Regions from separate parts of the Chryseobacterium sp. MEBOG07 genome, predicted to be linked through region 3. Evidence: riboswitches for the same ligand, from Rfam matches in the RefSeq annotation. Region 3 holds a riboswitch; each other region holds the start of a gene.
What was found. Region 3 has a riboswitch for cobalamin ahead of prpB (methylisocitrate lyase). Riboswitches for the same ligand answer to the same signal wherever they lie in the genome.

Region 1 (5,275 bases), 860 kb from region 3:
TTGTCATAGCGGAGAACTGTTTACTGATGAGAGTTTCCGGAATACAGGAATGTATTATAACACGGAATTCAAGGATGCAGGACGTTACAGAGTAACCCTTAATCAGGTAGATTGGATGAAATTCCGTGTTCCGAGTTTGAGAAATGTAGAATATACAGCACCTTACATGCATGACGGAAGATTTTACACCTTAGATGCGGTCCTTAATTTCTATTCGAATCAGGTAGAAGATAATGCCAATCTGGATCCACAGCTGAAACAGAACGGTCATATAGGAATTGCCATGAACAGTCAGGAAAAACAGTCGATCATTGCATTCCTGAAAACACTGTCCGACAAAAGTTTTATATCCAATCCAAAATTTGCAGAATAATTTATAGAAAACATGAAGAAGATTATATTGATACTAAGTTTGATACTGTTTAGCCAGAATCAGGCGAAGACCATTAGAGACAGCGCTTATAGTGCTCCGGGTACCTTTAGCAGATTCGATTTTGATGATGATTGTGATGCTTGCGGCTGTGCAGCAGGAAACGGATCTTCAGGTTTTGAGTCTTTATTGAATCCACAGTTTATCGGAATCAAATACTTTGCCCAGCATTACAAAGCCAAAGAAAATTTATTTGTAAAAGATCTTACACAGGATCAGTATTTCAATACCCTGCAGCTTTGGGGGAAAATTCCATTGACTAAAAAACTGAGCGTATATGCAAGTCTTCCCTTCCATTTCCATGAAAAGAAAACCTTACAGGGAGATATCAAAATCAATGGAATAGGGGATCTGAACCTGATGGGAATTTATCAGCTGATGAGCTCTAAAGATAATTTCCATCATCTGAGCGGAGGCTTAGGAGTGAAAATTCCTTTGGGGAAATTTGATGAAAAAGGAGTATCTGGTGTCAATCCGAGTTTTCAGCTGGGAACCGGAAGCTGGGATTATCAGGCAGCTTTGAATTATAAGTTTCAGAAAGATAAAGTGGCGGTAATGGTCAATACAGACTACACGATCAAGACGGAAAATAAGAAAAATTACCGTTTTGGAAACCAGTGGAACTATGCTGCGACAGGTTTTTACCAGGTTGCGGGAAATGAAAAATCTATATTTTCTGTAAAGACGGGCGTTCAGGGAGAAGTGTATGCCCAGAATAAACAATTCGATGAAGCTTTACCCAATACTGCAGGAAGTGCTTTGTATGGGAAACTAGGATTTGAAGTTTCTTATAAAAAGCTGAGTTTGGGAAGTGAGATAATGCTTCCTATGTATACCCGGCTGGCAGGCGGAGATATTGAAGCAAAATCAAGATTCAGTATTTTCCTGAATATTGGAATTTAAAGTGAAACCCTTAATAAAATGATGTTAAAGCTCCTTGGGGAGCTTTAATTGTTTATGAATCATGATTTTAATTGGGGGTTAGGAATAATTCTTTATCTTTGCCGAAATTTGGTGAGCCCTAAAAAGCTCTTAAAAGGGAATCCGGTGAAAATCCGGGACAGACCCGCTGCTGTAAGCTCCACACCAAGATTTTTGAAGAATATATCCACTGTTTTTTTAATGGGAAGGATTTCAAAAATGGAGTAAGTCAGAAGACCTGCCAGAAAATAATCGTTTGACGCTTTCGTGGAATAAAGCTTAGGACATCAATGATTCTGTGCAGTGATAGCTGTGCTTTGTCGTTGTTTTCTTATATCCATTAGCGTCATCATTATCTTAAATGAGCTAATGGCAGCAAAACTAACTACTTCTACAATTCATAAAGCTGTTTTCACGATACTGGTGATAACATCTCAACTTTTGTTTTCTCAAACCAAGAAAAAAGATAGTCTGGAGGAAGAGACAATTAAAGGAATCAATCTTTACAAAAAGAATTTTAAAGAAATCCTTCCGGCACAAACCTTACAGGGCGAGCAGCTGGAAAGACTGAACAGCCACTCTGTTGCAGATGCTCTGCGGTATTTCTCCGGTGTTCAGATCAAAGACTATGGAGGGTTGGGTGGTTTGAAAACCATTAATATCCGAAGTATGGGAAGCCAGCACGTTGGTGTTTTCTATGATGGAATTCAACTGGGAAATGCCCAAAACGGCCTGGTAGATCTGGGAAGATATTCTTTGGACGATCTGGAAGAAATATCATTGTATAACGGGCAGAAAAGTGAAATTTTTCAGCCAGCGAAGGATTTCGGATCTTCGGGATCTATCTATTTACAGCCGAAAACACCGGTATTTAAAGGAACAAGAAAAACCAATCTTGTGATCAGAGCAAAAAGTGCTTCTATTGATCTTTTCAATCCGTCATTCCGATTGGAACAGAAGATTTCAGACAGGGTTTCTGCCAGCTTCAGTGGAGAATTTATGCAGAGTGACGGAATTTACAGATTTCGGTATGCAAAGAAATATCCTGATGGGCAGCAGGCTTATGATACCATTGCTAAGAGACAGGATTCGGATATTAAAGCAAAGCGTTTTGAAACTTCTCTCAACGGAACTTTAAATAACGGAAGCTGGAATATCAGAGGCTATGGTTATATTTCAGACCGAGGAATGCCGGCGCCTATTGTTAATGGTCGTTTTGGAGGGAGAGGTGCAAGACTTTCCGATGAAAATTATTTCGTACAGGCCAATCTTCGAAAAAAGCTGTTTCCCAAATTTGAAACCCAGCTGAAAGCAAAATTTGCTTACGATTATACCCATTTCATGGATACGGTTCGTTCGCAGTCTATTATTCATACTGATAACACCTATATTCAACGAGAGCTTTATCTTTCATCATCCAATATTTATTCTATCACACCCAATTGGGATGTCAGCCTGAGCGGGGATTTTCAGTATAATAATCTGGATGCCAATCTGGATAACTTTTCTTATCCTACACGTTACACCACATTGGTAGCGTTAGCAACAACGTATCAATGGAACAGGTTTAAAATTCTGGGAAGCCTTTTAGGAACCTTTACTTTTGAAGAAGTAAGAAAAAACAAAAGACCGGGAGATGCAAGAGAGTGGACTCCTGCCGTATTTATGAGTTATCAGCCGGAAATTATTCCAGAGCTTACTCTAAGGGCTTTCTATAAAAGAATTTTCCGACTTCCAACCTTCAATGATCTGTATTATACCAATATCGGAAATACGTATCTGAAGCCAGAATTTACCAATCAATATGATGTAGGATTTACCTATCAGAAGAATTATAACAATCGTTTCTTTAAAACCTTTTATGCTAAAGTAGATGGTTACTATAACAAAGTACAGGATAAAATCGTAGCTGCACCTAACGGAAGCATGTTTCGCTGGCTGATGATGAATCTCGGGATGGTTGAAATCATAGGAGCAGATGTGAATCTTCAGACTGAAATGCAGCTGGGGCAAGTAAAGCTAAGACCATTGCTTTCCTATACTTACCAAAGTGCAAGAGATATGAGTGATCCGGAAGATACTTTCTATCGCAATCAGATTGCTTACACCCCTTGGCATAGCGGATCTTTCAGTCTGATGGCAGATTATAAAGACTGGAGTTTCAATTACAGTGCGATGTATGTGGGAGAAAGATATGATGTGAACCAGGATAATATTCAATACAATTATGTACAACCCTGGTATACTCATGATCTGTCTGTTCAGAAAAAATTCAACTGGGCTAATCATCAATTTAAAGTAAGCCTTGAAATGAATAATATTTTCAACCAATATTATGATGTTGTCATCAATTATCCGATGCCCGGAAGAAACTTTAAACTTATTCTAAACTTCACCCTATGAGAAAACTAAACTTTTATTTTTTATTTCTTGTATTAGCTTTTCTTACTTCATGCCGTACAGATGATATTATCGTCCGTCAGGAAGTGGTAGAAGGACTTCCCTCAGAAAATACAGCAATAAAGGGCTTTTACATGCTGAATGAAGGAAATATGGGAAGCAATAAATGTACTCTGGATTTTTTTGATTACACAAAAGGAACCTATTACCGGAATATCTATGCGGAAATAAACCCGAATGTCGTAAAAGAGCTGGGAGATGTAGGAAATGATATCAAAGTCTACGGAAGCAAACTCTACATTGTTGTCAATGTTTCCAACAAAATTGAAGTACTGGATGCCAAAACAGCTAAACGTATTACTTCTATTCCTCTGCAAAACTGCAGATATCTTGCCTTTAAAGACGGGAAAGCTTATGCCAGCAGCTATGCTGGACCGGTAGCTATTAATCCAAAGGCACCTAAAGGAAAAGTAGTGGAAATTGACACCACTTCTCTTTCCATCCAGAGGGAAGTCGTAGTAGGCTATCAGCCGGAAGAAATGGAGATTGTAGGAAATAAATTATTTGTTGCCAATTCCGGAGGATACAAAGCTCCCGATTATGACAATACCGTTTCTGTAATAGACCTGAACACTTTTACTGAACTCAAAAAAATAAATGTGGCCATCAATCTTCACCACATTAAAAAAGACAATTATGGGGATCTGTATGTAACCTCAAGAGGAGATTATTATAACGTTCCTTCCAGTCTTTATTTAATAGATGCAGCCACCGGATCTGTCAAAAAAGATTTTCATCTCTCAGTGAGTGAAATGACGATCGTTAATGATAAGCTCTATTTCTACGGAAATGAATTCAATTACAATACTCATAGCTATAAAAAAACCTTTGGGATCATCGATGTAAAAACCGAAGAGATTATTGCCAACAGGATTTTTGATAAAGAATACGAAACTGCCATTAAAACACCTTACGGAATTGCAGTAAACCCTATCACAGAAGATATCTACATGACAGATGCCAGGAACTACGTTTCCATGGGATTTGTGTATTGCTTTGATAAAAACGGACGCTTTAAATGGAAAACGGAAGGTGGAAATATTCCTGCCCACTTCGCTTTTTTATACAAATAACCAAACTTTAAGAAATGAACAGAAATACCTTTACTTATTTAAAAATCGGAGTTTTATCATGCTTCCTGGTAGGAGTTATAGCCTGTAAACATGATGATGAAGATGAGTTTACATTTAATGGCCTTGATGATTCCTATTCTATTGAACGTTTTAGAGTGTTGAGCATTCCTACCAATGCTTCAGGAGCTGTCACATGGAGTATTAATGATTCCATTATTTCTCAAAACTCAGAACTTGAATTTATTAGTCCGAAGGCAGATGCTTATCCTTTGACTTTAAAAATTAACAATAAAGGAAACGAGCAGGTTTATCATTCCAAAATCATCGTTACCAAAGAAAAAACACCTTACAGTAAATATATCGCCAAAGTATTGGAATTCCGTCCTGCTGT
Region 2 (5,275 bases), 850 kb from region 3:
TGCTTACTTAACGGGGAGAAGTTTGTCTTCCTTTAAAAGAGATTTTCAGAAAACATTTGGGATCCCTCCAAGGCAGTGGCTGCAGCTCAGAAGATTACGGGAGGCTCATTTTCTGCTTACCCAAAAAGGAAGATCTGTTTCTGATATCTATCTTGATCTTGGATTTGAAAATTTATCTCACTTTTCTTTTGCTTTTAAAAAACAGTTTGGATTTTCTCCAAGCTCATTACAGGCAAAATAACTTAAACCTCATCTAGAAAAATATACCTGAAAGCGAGGATAACCAGGATCATAACTGCTATTGTAATGATTTTCACTTTCATATCACTTTTAAGATTTTCAGGAGCATAACGCAATGTTTTTTTATCAAGATAAAAATCCGTGTAAACCTCTGTATCAATTTTCAGATCAGGACGGAAAGTTTGTATGCCTTTCAGAAAATGTCCAATAAGATCATATCGGTTTTTAAGGGTAATTATATCCAGATTGATAAGCTTCTTTCTGGATTTTCTGTTTTCATCTTTTTCATGAACATACAGATTCTTTCTGAAGTTACCGTATTTTCCATTGGAAGCAGCTTCAGAATAGATATCTTTTGTATAAGGATCCTGGCTTTTGGCCAAATCCTGATATCTAATTTCTGAAAGAACTTTGTCATTCCTGTTAAGAAACAGAATTCCCTGATCGTTGATCAGCATACCACCGATCTTCTTATCTTTATTTCTGGTGATTTCATAAGCCAGCCAACCTGATAACGCTCCTGTAATAAGAAAGAGAAAAAGAAAGATCATCGTAGCAGAAGTGTCCGAAGAAGATGCTGAAACAGCCTCAATAAAAAATATGAGCAAAATAACAGCAATTACTGCAAAAAGAATGACGATGCTCCACCTCAGTCTGGCTATGTATTCAGGGCTGTAGGTTTCCGATCTCATTTCAGGAAATGATTCTTTCATGGGTTTATTTATAGTTAACTGGTTATCAATTGTCAACAATTTTTAAATAAAAAAAATATTCTTTTAAAAATGTCGAAGTGCAAAAATATACTATATAAATGAATAACCAATACCAGAGTTCATCAATGTTTTAGGGGGTTAAAAAGACAAATCGTGCTATGAAAATCATAACACGATCCGAATTGTTGAATCTAATTATTTGAAAGTTTTTTTAAAGTGCATATTCCACTGATGCTTCTTTAGCGGCTGCTACCATTGCTATTAAAGCTTTTTCTGTCTCGTCCCAATGTCTGGTCTTCAGTCCGCAGTCCGGATTTACCCAAAGCTGATTGGCAGGAATTACATTCTGGGCTTTTCTCAATAGCTCAATCATTTCTTCTTTTGAAGGAACTCTTGGTGAGTGAATATCATAAACGCCAGGACCAATTTCATTTGGATATTTGAAGTCTGCAAAGGCATTCAACAGTTCCATCTGAGAACGGGAACATTCTATGGTAATTACGTCGGCATCCATATCGGCAATGTTTTCAATAATATCATTGAATTCAGAATAACACATATGGGTATGGATCTGTGTGGCATCTTCTACTCCGCTTGCTGAAATTCTGAAAGCTTCCACGGCCCATTTCAGATAGTCTTGCCAGTCGGTTTTTCTTAATGGAAGTCCTTCTCTTATGGCAGGTTCATCAATCTGGATAATTCTGATTCCTGCTTTTTCAAGATCTACCACTTCATCACGGATCGCCAAAGCAATTTGTTTACATGTTTCCGAACGAGGCTGATCATCCCGTACAAATGACCATTGTAAAATCGTAACAGGACCGGTAAGCATTCCTTTCACCCATTTTTCAGTCTGAGATTGCGCATATTGAGACCAATATACCGTCATAGGAGTCGGGCGGGAAACATCTCCAAAAATTACAGGAGGCTTTACACAACGGCTTCCGTAGCTCTGTACCCATCCATTTTTAGTAAATACAAATCCTTCCAGCTGTTCTCCGAAATATTCAACCATATCATTGCGCTCAAATTCTCCGTGTACCAGCACATCAATTCCGATTTCTTCCTGCCAGCGAATCGTTCTTTGGGTTTCTTCTTTCAGTAGAGCATCATATTGTTCTGCTGTCAACTCTCCTTTTTTGAACTTTGCTCTCCAGCTTCTTACTTCTGTTGTCTGAGGAAATGATCCGATTGTTGTCGTTGGGAATAACGGAAGCTGTAATTCTTTTTGCTGTTCTTCTTTACGGATTTTGAATGTATTTATTCTTTGAGCATCCTTTTCAGTTACAGCATGGGCTCTTTGCTTCACTTTATCATTATGAATGAGAGACGACGTTCTTCTGCTTGCAATTGCTTTTTTATTGTCTTCAAATGTTGCAAGAATCTGTTCATTTTCTGTTCCGGAAGCCAGCTCTTTAAGCGTTACTATTTCTTCTACTTTCTGTTTGGCGAAAGCCAGCCAGTTTTTAATCTCAGCATTCAGGTTGGTTTCAAAATCCAGATCGCAAGGTGAATGAAGCAATGAACAAGATGGAGAAATTAAAATCCTTTCAGATCCTAATTTTTCAACAGCTTTTTTGATGAAGGACAATGACTTTTCATAGTCATTTTTCCAGATATTTCTTCCATCCACCACTCCTAATGAAAGACTTAAGCTTTCCGGAATAGCATTCAGAATATCATCCAACTGTTCAGGATTTCTTACAAGATCGATATGCAGTACATCCACAGGAAGTGAAGCAGCAAGCGATACATTATCTTTCAATCCGTCAAAATACGCGGCGACAATAAATTTCAGTTTCGGGAAACGTTTTCTTATTTCAGAATAAACAAAATGATAAGTTTCTTTCGCTTTCTCCGTTAAATCCAACGCCAGAAAAGGTTCGTCAAACTGAATCCATTCTGCGCCCTGCTCCTGAAGTTTTGTTAAGATCTCTGTGTATACGGAAAGAAGATTTCCAGCCAGATCCAGTTTATCAAATCCTTCTTCTTTTTCTTTTCCTAAAAGAAGATAAGAAACAAGTCCGATAATAACTGGCTTTGCGTTGATTCCCGCTTGTTTTGCTCCTGCAAATTCATTGAAAATTTTATCCGAGCTTAGCTTAAATTGCTGGTTTTTATAAAATTCGGGAACGATATAGTGATAATTGGTATCAAACCACTTGGTCATTTCCATTGCTGTGATATCCAATCCTTCTTTCTGATATCCTCTTGCCATGGCAAAATAAAGATCCAGTTCAGAATTATTCTTTTTCAGCACCACTTCATGATAACGTGCAGGGATCGCTCCTACTACAAGGCTCATATCCAATACCTGATCATAATACGAGAAATCATTGCACGGAATAAGATCAATTCCTGCTTTTTTCTGAATATTCCAGTTTTGGTTACAGATAGTTCTGCCTGTATTCAGAAGTTCTTCCAGAAGAATTTTACCTGACCAATATTGCTCGCAGGCTTTTTTGAGTTCTCTTTTGCTACCAATACGCGGATAGCCTAGAATGTGAGTTTGCATTTTTTAAACTTTTTAATTAAACTTAATGATAAAGCCCTTTAAAATGTTTCATAATGCTTTGGATAAAGAGTTTTTGGAAAATAGTAATATAGCGAACGGTACAATTTCTCTCACACGAAAAAATGTATTATCCGATATATCATCTGTATGACCCAAAAGCTTCAGACCGCGAAAGCATTGTCAATTCAGTAAAGGCAGGTCTCCTGACTTGTAACAGTTTCTGTCATCCTTCCCGCTTTGGCAGTGGATATGCAAGGACAGAAACCTTTGGTGTGTTACTTACAGTTGCGCGACAGCTCGTGATTCTCACACGATTCCCTATTAATTTACCTTAAGTAAAACCTTTCCTGTTTGATGAAGTATCTTTAAAGAACTGTACTTTTATTGATAACAATTGCCATCACTAAAAGTTTTTAATTTTGTGTAAAATTAATAATACAGAATAAAAGCGCAATCAAAGTAAATTAATTAAGCAAATTAATCTTTTAAAAAACAATACTAAAGCATATAATTCTGTAAATTTGACTGTTTTAATACTATAAAAGAATAATATTCTGTGGAACAACTCGATGATAAGGATGTACAGCTGCTCAGGCTGCTCCAGAAAAATGCAAAACTGACCGTAAAAGAACTTGCAAAAGAAGTAAACCTTTCTACTTCACCGGTTTTTGAAAGGGTAAAAAGACTGGAACAGGACGGATTTGTAAAAAGATATGCTGCTGTTCTTGATGCTGAAAAGCTCAACCGTGGGTTTACCGTTTTCTGTCAGATCAAACTAAAAATTCACGACAGGTCTGTAGGCTATGATTTTGTAAAAGAAATTTTAGAAATTGAGGAAGTTGCTGAATGCTATAATATTTCCGGAGATTTTGACTTTCTTCTGAAAGTACAGGTCAGAGATATGAAGCATTATCAGGATTTTGTATTTAATAAGTTAGGCTCTGTAGATTCCATTGGAAGTACTCACAGTACTTTTGTCATGGCTGAGGTGAAAAACAATCATGGACTGACCATATGATTTGATGAGGAGTTGAAAGTTATCGACTCTAAAAAAGATTTCATCCACTATTCTTCTATCCACTTTCTAAAGGAAGAGGTATTGCTTTGGCTGGTAATAAGATGGTCTTTGTATCCTTTTATTTTGATGGAGAGTGTGTTTTTGTTGTAGCGTTCTATTCTTTCAATATGTTTTTTTTGAACAAGTTCGCTTCTGTTGATCCTGAAAAAGGCTAAAGGATCTACCTGTTTTTCAATTTCTTTTAACGTTGATTCATTTAGCAGGTTTTTCTTTCCAGCAGTGTCAACGGCAAAAACAATTCCTTCTTCTGCTTCAAAGAAAGCAATATCTTCAGTATTTATAAAATAAATTCCCTGATGTGAACTGATTGTAAATCTCTTTTTATAGTTTTTTCCGGGATGATTGTTATTAAGCATTTGCTGAAGTTTTACTAAAACATCTTGCTGCTCAGAGGCTGTGCTTTTCAGTAACAGAAATTTGTTCCAGGCTTTTTGGAAACGATCCTTTGAAAATGGTTTTAAAAGATATTCTATTCCATTACTCTCAAAGGCATTCATCAAGAACTGATCATAGGCAGTAGTAAAGATAATCGGGCTGGAAATATCCACCTGATTATAGATTTCAAAGGCATTTCCATCCAATAGTTCAATATCAGAAAAGATCAGATCAACATTTGAATTTTTAAAAAAAGCGATAGCTTCTTCTACTTTGTCAATTTCTGCAACAATTTCAACGGATTCGTCCAGCTCATTGATGAAACGTTTCAATTTGTTTCTGGCCGGGATTTCG
Region 3 (5,275 bases):
GCATAAGAATCTTCATTATCAGATTTATTTGAGAAAAAAAACAGCAAAAAGAAAATCCAGTATAAGCAATGAAGCGCCGTCCTTTTTAAGTCAATTCTCTTGATAAAATTCATTATATATTTTAATTGACGCAAAGTAACAAAATATAGAAATAAAGTTCCTCAATTAATATGAATAACCTGTTTTAGCTTCTAAAAACTGCATTTAAGCGTACGAATTCAATAAAATTTAAAAATCGATTATTTGAATGCTTTAACTGGTTCTTTAACTGTGCTTAAAACAGGATCATAATGACGTGATTATATTCGCTTAAAATAACAAAAATGATCACACTTATTATTCTACCGGCAGCACTGTTAAGTAATGTAAAAAACCTTTTAACGAAAAAAGATTAAACCAACTAAACGAAATGAAAAAAGTAATTAAAAATGCAATTGGTATTCTGTTTCTAATGACTACCTTAAACTTGTTTTCGCAAGTGGCCAAACAAAAAATAGTATACAGCAAAACTTCTAAACTCATAAAGCCAACCTTGTTTGCTGATCTGGGAGAAACCTGCCAAACGCCAGACGGAATGGCTTTAGATAAAAAAGGCAATCTATTTTTATCGATCACAAATCCAATTACATTTGATCAACACGGGAGCAAAATTCTAACTTTTGATGAAAATGATAAACCCGTCACTTGGTTTGATCAACTTCCATTGCATCCTATTACTAAAAAAGTACATCCAATGGGAATGGAGTTTGGTCCCGATGGAAATCTATACGTAATGGATAATCAGTTTTTTACAGAAAATGAAAATTTTTCAAGATTGATTCGGATTAATGTAAAAAAAGGAAAACCTTTAAATGCTGAAGTTTTGGTTGAAGGATTTAATTTCGGAGAAGCTGTAAGATGGCATAAAAACCGGGTTTATATAACAGATGCTTTATTTGAAAACAGAAGAGAAAGCGGAATTTACAGTTTTTCATTGGAACAATTAAATTCTAAAAACATCATTTTAAATGCAGCCAATAAGAAAAATTATATCATTGCAACTTTTACTTTAAAACCAGAAGTTACGAAAAGAACGATAGGAATTGACGGGATTGCTTTTGATAAAAAAGGAAATTTGTATGCAGGAAATTTTGGAGATGGTGTTATTAATAAACTAGAATTTGACAAGGATGGAAAAGTAAAATCGAATACAATAGTTTTCGATTCAGATCAGTTAAAATGCTGTGACGGTTTTTTTTATGACGAAAAAAGAAATTCGATTTTTATTGCCAATTATGAGAACAACAGTGTACATCAGCTCAACTTAGATACCAATACAATTTCGCTGATTTGGGAAAATGATAATGCAGACGGTTCCGATGGGAAACTGGATAATCCTTGTGAAACTATTATCTATAAAGGGAAATTATTAGTAGTTAATTATGATACTTTTCAAGGAGAAAAAAATAAAGAAGCAGATGCTTTTCATACGATATCAAGCTTTGATCTGGAAAATTGAATTGAGATTAAATAGCAAGAAAAAAATCAAGCAATTAAGCAAACTAACGGTATCACCTTAGCCATAAAAGTGTTCAATAATAATCCTGCCATGAACACTTAAAGGCTCACAATCTTTGTGAGTCTTTTTTGTTTTTCATAGACTTTATTAAAATCTTATGCAAGAAAACTATTAATACAAGAATTAATTATCTGTAAAATATTGCCCAAACCATTGATCGAAACTTTCTTTATATTGAGCCTGAGCGTTTTTAATCAGTAAATCAGGTTCTTCGATCTGGCTTAAGCCATAATCTCCTTTCATCCAAGTCAAATATTTGCTTAAATCTTCACTCTCTTCATAATCATCTTCATCTTTATAAAAATAAGCTTCATCAAACTCTACTGAAATCTCAGTATCAAAAGTAAGTAAATGTAAAAGCTGTAAAATATTTTCAGCAACAATATGAACACCACCTTCATCTCCAAAAACAACTACTGGCATTTTATTTAAAGGCTGATCCGTTCCGTTATTCCAGATTGCATAGAATGAACCGGAACCATTTGCCTGAGCAAAAGGCAACATACTATTCAAAAAAATTTCATCATCACTCCAGCTTTTCAATCCGGACTTACTATCGATTAAAACACCAAAATCTTGTGAATAATTTCCAAACGAGGAAATAGTATTCTGGAAATAGATCAGTTTCTCAAGTTCTACAGGAATCTCTCCCAAACCTAAGTTTTTTTTAAATTCTATAATGTCTATCATTGGTCAATTATCTCTAGTTAATAAAATTAGTAAAATGAAAAAAGAATAACAAATTTATTAACTATCTTTAATTTTCCGGTCATCTTTTGTATCAATTTAACAATATAATTAATCCATTCATCTCATAAATAAACCCCATAACAACAACGTTTTCAATATATTAAATCAAAACAATTATTGATTACATAAAATATCTTTTTCGTTATTATAAAATACCTATATTTACCACCAAGGAGTTCTTAAAACCTTCTTTATCAACCGAAATTGGTTACACTTAGGTGTGCATTAAAAGGGAATCGTGTGCAAATCACGAACTGTCGCGCAACTGTAAGTAACACATAAAGTTTTTATCAATTGATATCCACTGTATATTTTTTATATGGGAAGGATGATAAAAACCGTTACAAGTCAGGAGACCTGCCTATTTCGCATTGACGATGCTTTCGCGATTTGAAGCTTACAGTCAGGTATGATACGTTATGGATATAGTGTGATAAAACTGTTTTGTCAATCTGTATTACTTTTTGAGATGGATTACGAGTGAGCATTAGGTTGTTCTCATTATTCCATGGCTCAAATTCGTATCCCCCTTTCCGTAATTTTTCTTTTCTAATAAAGCACCGCGAAGTTTACTGAGAACTTTTTATAAGGTTTAATCAATGTAAAAAGTTATAAGGTGTACCGAAACAATCTTAATTATTCATGCAGTAACAACAGTTCTATTTTACAGACCTGTACAGCAAGAACTTTGCAAAATCCTCAATATCAATGTGATTTTAAGATTACTAAAATCCTTTTCTACCCTTCCTTTTTTACTAATAAGATAAGCATTTACAGCTCTTCTGCTCATTCGCAAACAAATTTCAACTCAACAATAAAATATTATAATGACCAAAAATGAAAATTGGAAATCTCCCGGCATGAAATTCCGGGAGGCAATGGAAAAAGAAAATCCCCTTCAGATTGTTGGAGCCATTAACGCAAACCATGCATTATTGGCACAGCAGGCTGGCTTTAATGCCATTTATCTTTCAGGAGGAGGTGTTGCAGCAGGGTCTTTAGGAATTCCTGATTTAGGGATTACCACTCTGGATGATGTGCTCATAGATGTTCAGCGTATTACCAATATTTGTGATTTGCCGCTAATGGTAGATATCGACACAGGTTTTGGGCCTTCTGCATTTAATGTCGCCAGAACTATTAAATCATTGATCAAAGCCGGAGCGGCAGCGGTACACATCGAGGATCAGGTGGGTGCAAAACGTTGTGGCCATAGGCCTGGAAAAGAAATCGTAAGCAAAGAAGAAATGGTAGACCGTCTTAAGGCTGCTGCAGATGCCCGTACCGATGAAAGCTTTGTTATCGGCGCAAGAACAGATGCTTTTGCCAATGAAGGACTGGAAAAAACTTTAGAAAGAGCCGTAGCCTATAAAGAAGCGGGTGCAGATTTCATTTTTGCTGAAGCAGTACCCGATTTAAGTTTTTATCAAAAATTTGTTGATGCTACCGGAATTCCTGTGCTTGCGAATATCACAGAATTTGGGATGATTAAAATGTACACGGTAGAAGAGCTAAAAAACGCAGGTGTCGGGCTCATCCTCTACCCTCTTTCTGCCTTCCGGGCTGCTAATAAAGCGGCACAAAATGTATACAATCATATTCGCAAAGACGGAACACAAGCCAACGTACTGGATACTATGCAAACAAGAGAAGAACTTTATCACAGTATCGGCTACCACGATTATGAACAAAAATTAGATAATCTTTTTAAACAAAATACTCATGTCAACAAATAGCGAACCAACATTTAAACCTAAAAAAAGTGTAGCCCTTTCCGGAGTTACAGCAGGCAATACCGCTCTTTGCAGTGTCGGAAAAAGCGGAAATGACCTCCATTACAGAGGTTACGATATTTTGGATCTTGCAGAAAAAACACAATTTGAAGAGGTGGCTTACCTTCTTATTTATGGCCAGTTACCTACAGAAGCACAGTTGAAAAACTATAAAGCCAAATTAAAATCTTTGAGAGGTCTTCCTCATTCTGTAAGAAATATCTTAAAAAGTATTCCGGCAGCAGCACACCCAATGGATGTTATGCGCTCAATGGTTTCAGCAGTTGGTAGTATTCAGCCTGAAAAAGATGACCATAATGTCGCAGGAGCAAGAGATATTGCTGATAAATTATTAGCATCATTCAGTTCCGGACTTTTATATTGGTATCATTATACCCACAATGGTAAAGAGATTGATGTTGAGACTGATGACGATACTATCGGTGGACATTTCCTTCATTTGTTACATGGCAAAAAAGCTCCTGATTCATGGATAAAAGCAATGGAGATATCTCTTAATCTGTATGCTGAACATGAGTTTAACGCTTCTACTTTCACGGCCCGTGTTATTGCCGGTACATCTTCAGATTTTTATTCCTGTATCACAGGCGCTATCGGTGCTTTAAGAGGTCCAAAACATGGAGGAGCCAATGAAGTGGCTTTTGAAATACAAAGCCGTTATCATTCTCCTGATGAAGCTGAAGAAGATATCAGAAAGCGTATTGCCAACAAAGAAGTCATTATTGGATTTGGACACCCTGTTTACACGATATCAGATCCTAGAAATGTAGTCATAAAAAAAGTAGCCAAAGAACTTTCCGAAGAAGCCGGAGATATGCTGTTATACAACATCGCTGAAAGGTTGGAAAGTGTCATGTGGGAAGAAAAGAAAATGTTCCCTAATCTGGATTGGTTCTCCGCAGTATCTTATCACCAAATGGGAGTTCCTACCCTGATGTTCACTCCGTTATTCGTTATTTCAAGAGTTACAGGATGGAGCGCCCACATTATTGAACAAAGACAGGATGGGAAAATCATCCGTCCAAGCGCCAATTATACAGGTCCTGAAAATAAAGACTTTGTCTCCATCGAAAACAGATAATAAAAAATTCAATTAATAATTAAACTTAAAAAATAAAGATGTCATCACACATTTCAAACGAAAGACCACAACCAGATCAGGTATTAGTAGATA

Region 1: it holds a riboswitch for cobalamin, as region 3 does, so the genes downstream of both, LF886_RS23085 (TonB-dependent receptor plug domain-containing protein) here and prpB (methylisocitrate lyase) in region 3, are expected to answer to the same signal.
Region 2: it holds a riboswitch for cobalamin, as region 3 does, so the genes downstream of both, metE (5-methyltetrahydropteroyltriglutamate--homocysteine S-methyltransferase) here and prpB (methylisocitrate lyase) in region 3, are expected to answer to the same signal.

What each region holds. Positions count from the first base shown of each region.
Region 1 is NZ_CP084579.1:4,990,485-4,995,759, reverse strand. Features, by position in the region: gene LF886_RS23095 (cytochrome-c peroxidase) at 1-373, shown strand, start outside; gene LF886_RS23090 (transporter) at 386-1,333, shown strand; cobalamin riboswitch at 1,426-1,612, shown strand; gene LF886_RS23085 (TonB-dependent receptor plug domain-containing protein) at 1,721-3,754, shown strand; gene LF886_RS23080 (YncE family protein) at 3,751-4,884, shown strand; gene LF886_RS23075 (cell surface protein) at 4,899-5,275, shown strand, end outside.
Region 2 is NZ_CP084579.1:3,275,686-3,280,960, forward strand. Features, by position in the region: gene LF886_RS15100 (helix-turn-helix domain-containing protein) at 1-241, shown strand, start outside; gene LF886_RS15105 (hypothetical protein) at 243-953, opposite strand; gene metE (5-methyltetrahydropteroyltriglutamate--homocysteine S-methyltransferase) at 1,165-3,468, opposite strand; cobalamin riboswitch at 3,644-3,829, opposite strand; gene LF886_RS15115 (Lrp/AsnC family transcriptional regulator) at 4,025-4,486, shown strand; gene LF886_RS15120 (LytR/AlgR family response regulator transcription factor) at 4,534-5,275, opposite strand, start outside.
Region 3 is NZ_CP084579.1:4,128,466-4,133,740, forward strand. Features, by position in the region: gene LF886_RS18955 (sensor histidine kinase) at 1-113, opposite strand, end outside; gene LF886_RS18960 (hypothetical protein) at 410-1,498, shown strand; gene LF886_RS18965 (hypothetical protein) at 1,682-2,248, opposite strand; cobalamin riboswitch at 2,497-2,688, shown strand; gene prpB (methylisocitrate lyase) at 3,136-4,044, shown strand; gene prpC (2-methylcitrate synthase) at 4,031-5,182, shown strand; gene LF886_RS18980 (bifunctional 2-methylcitrate dehydratase/aconitate hydratase) at 5,221-5,275, shown strand, end outside.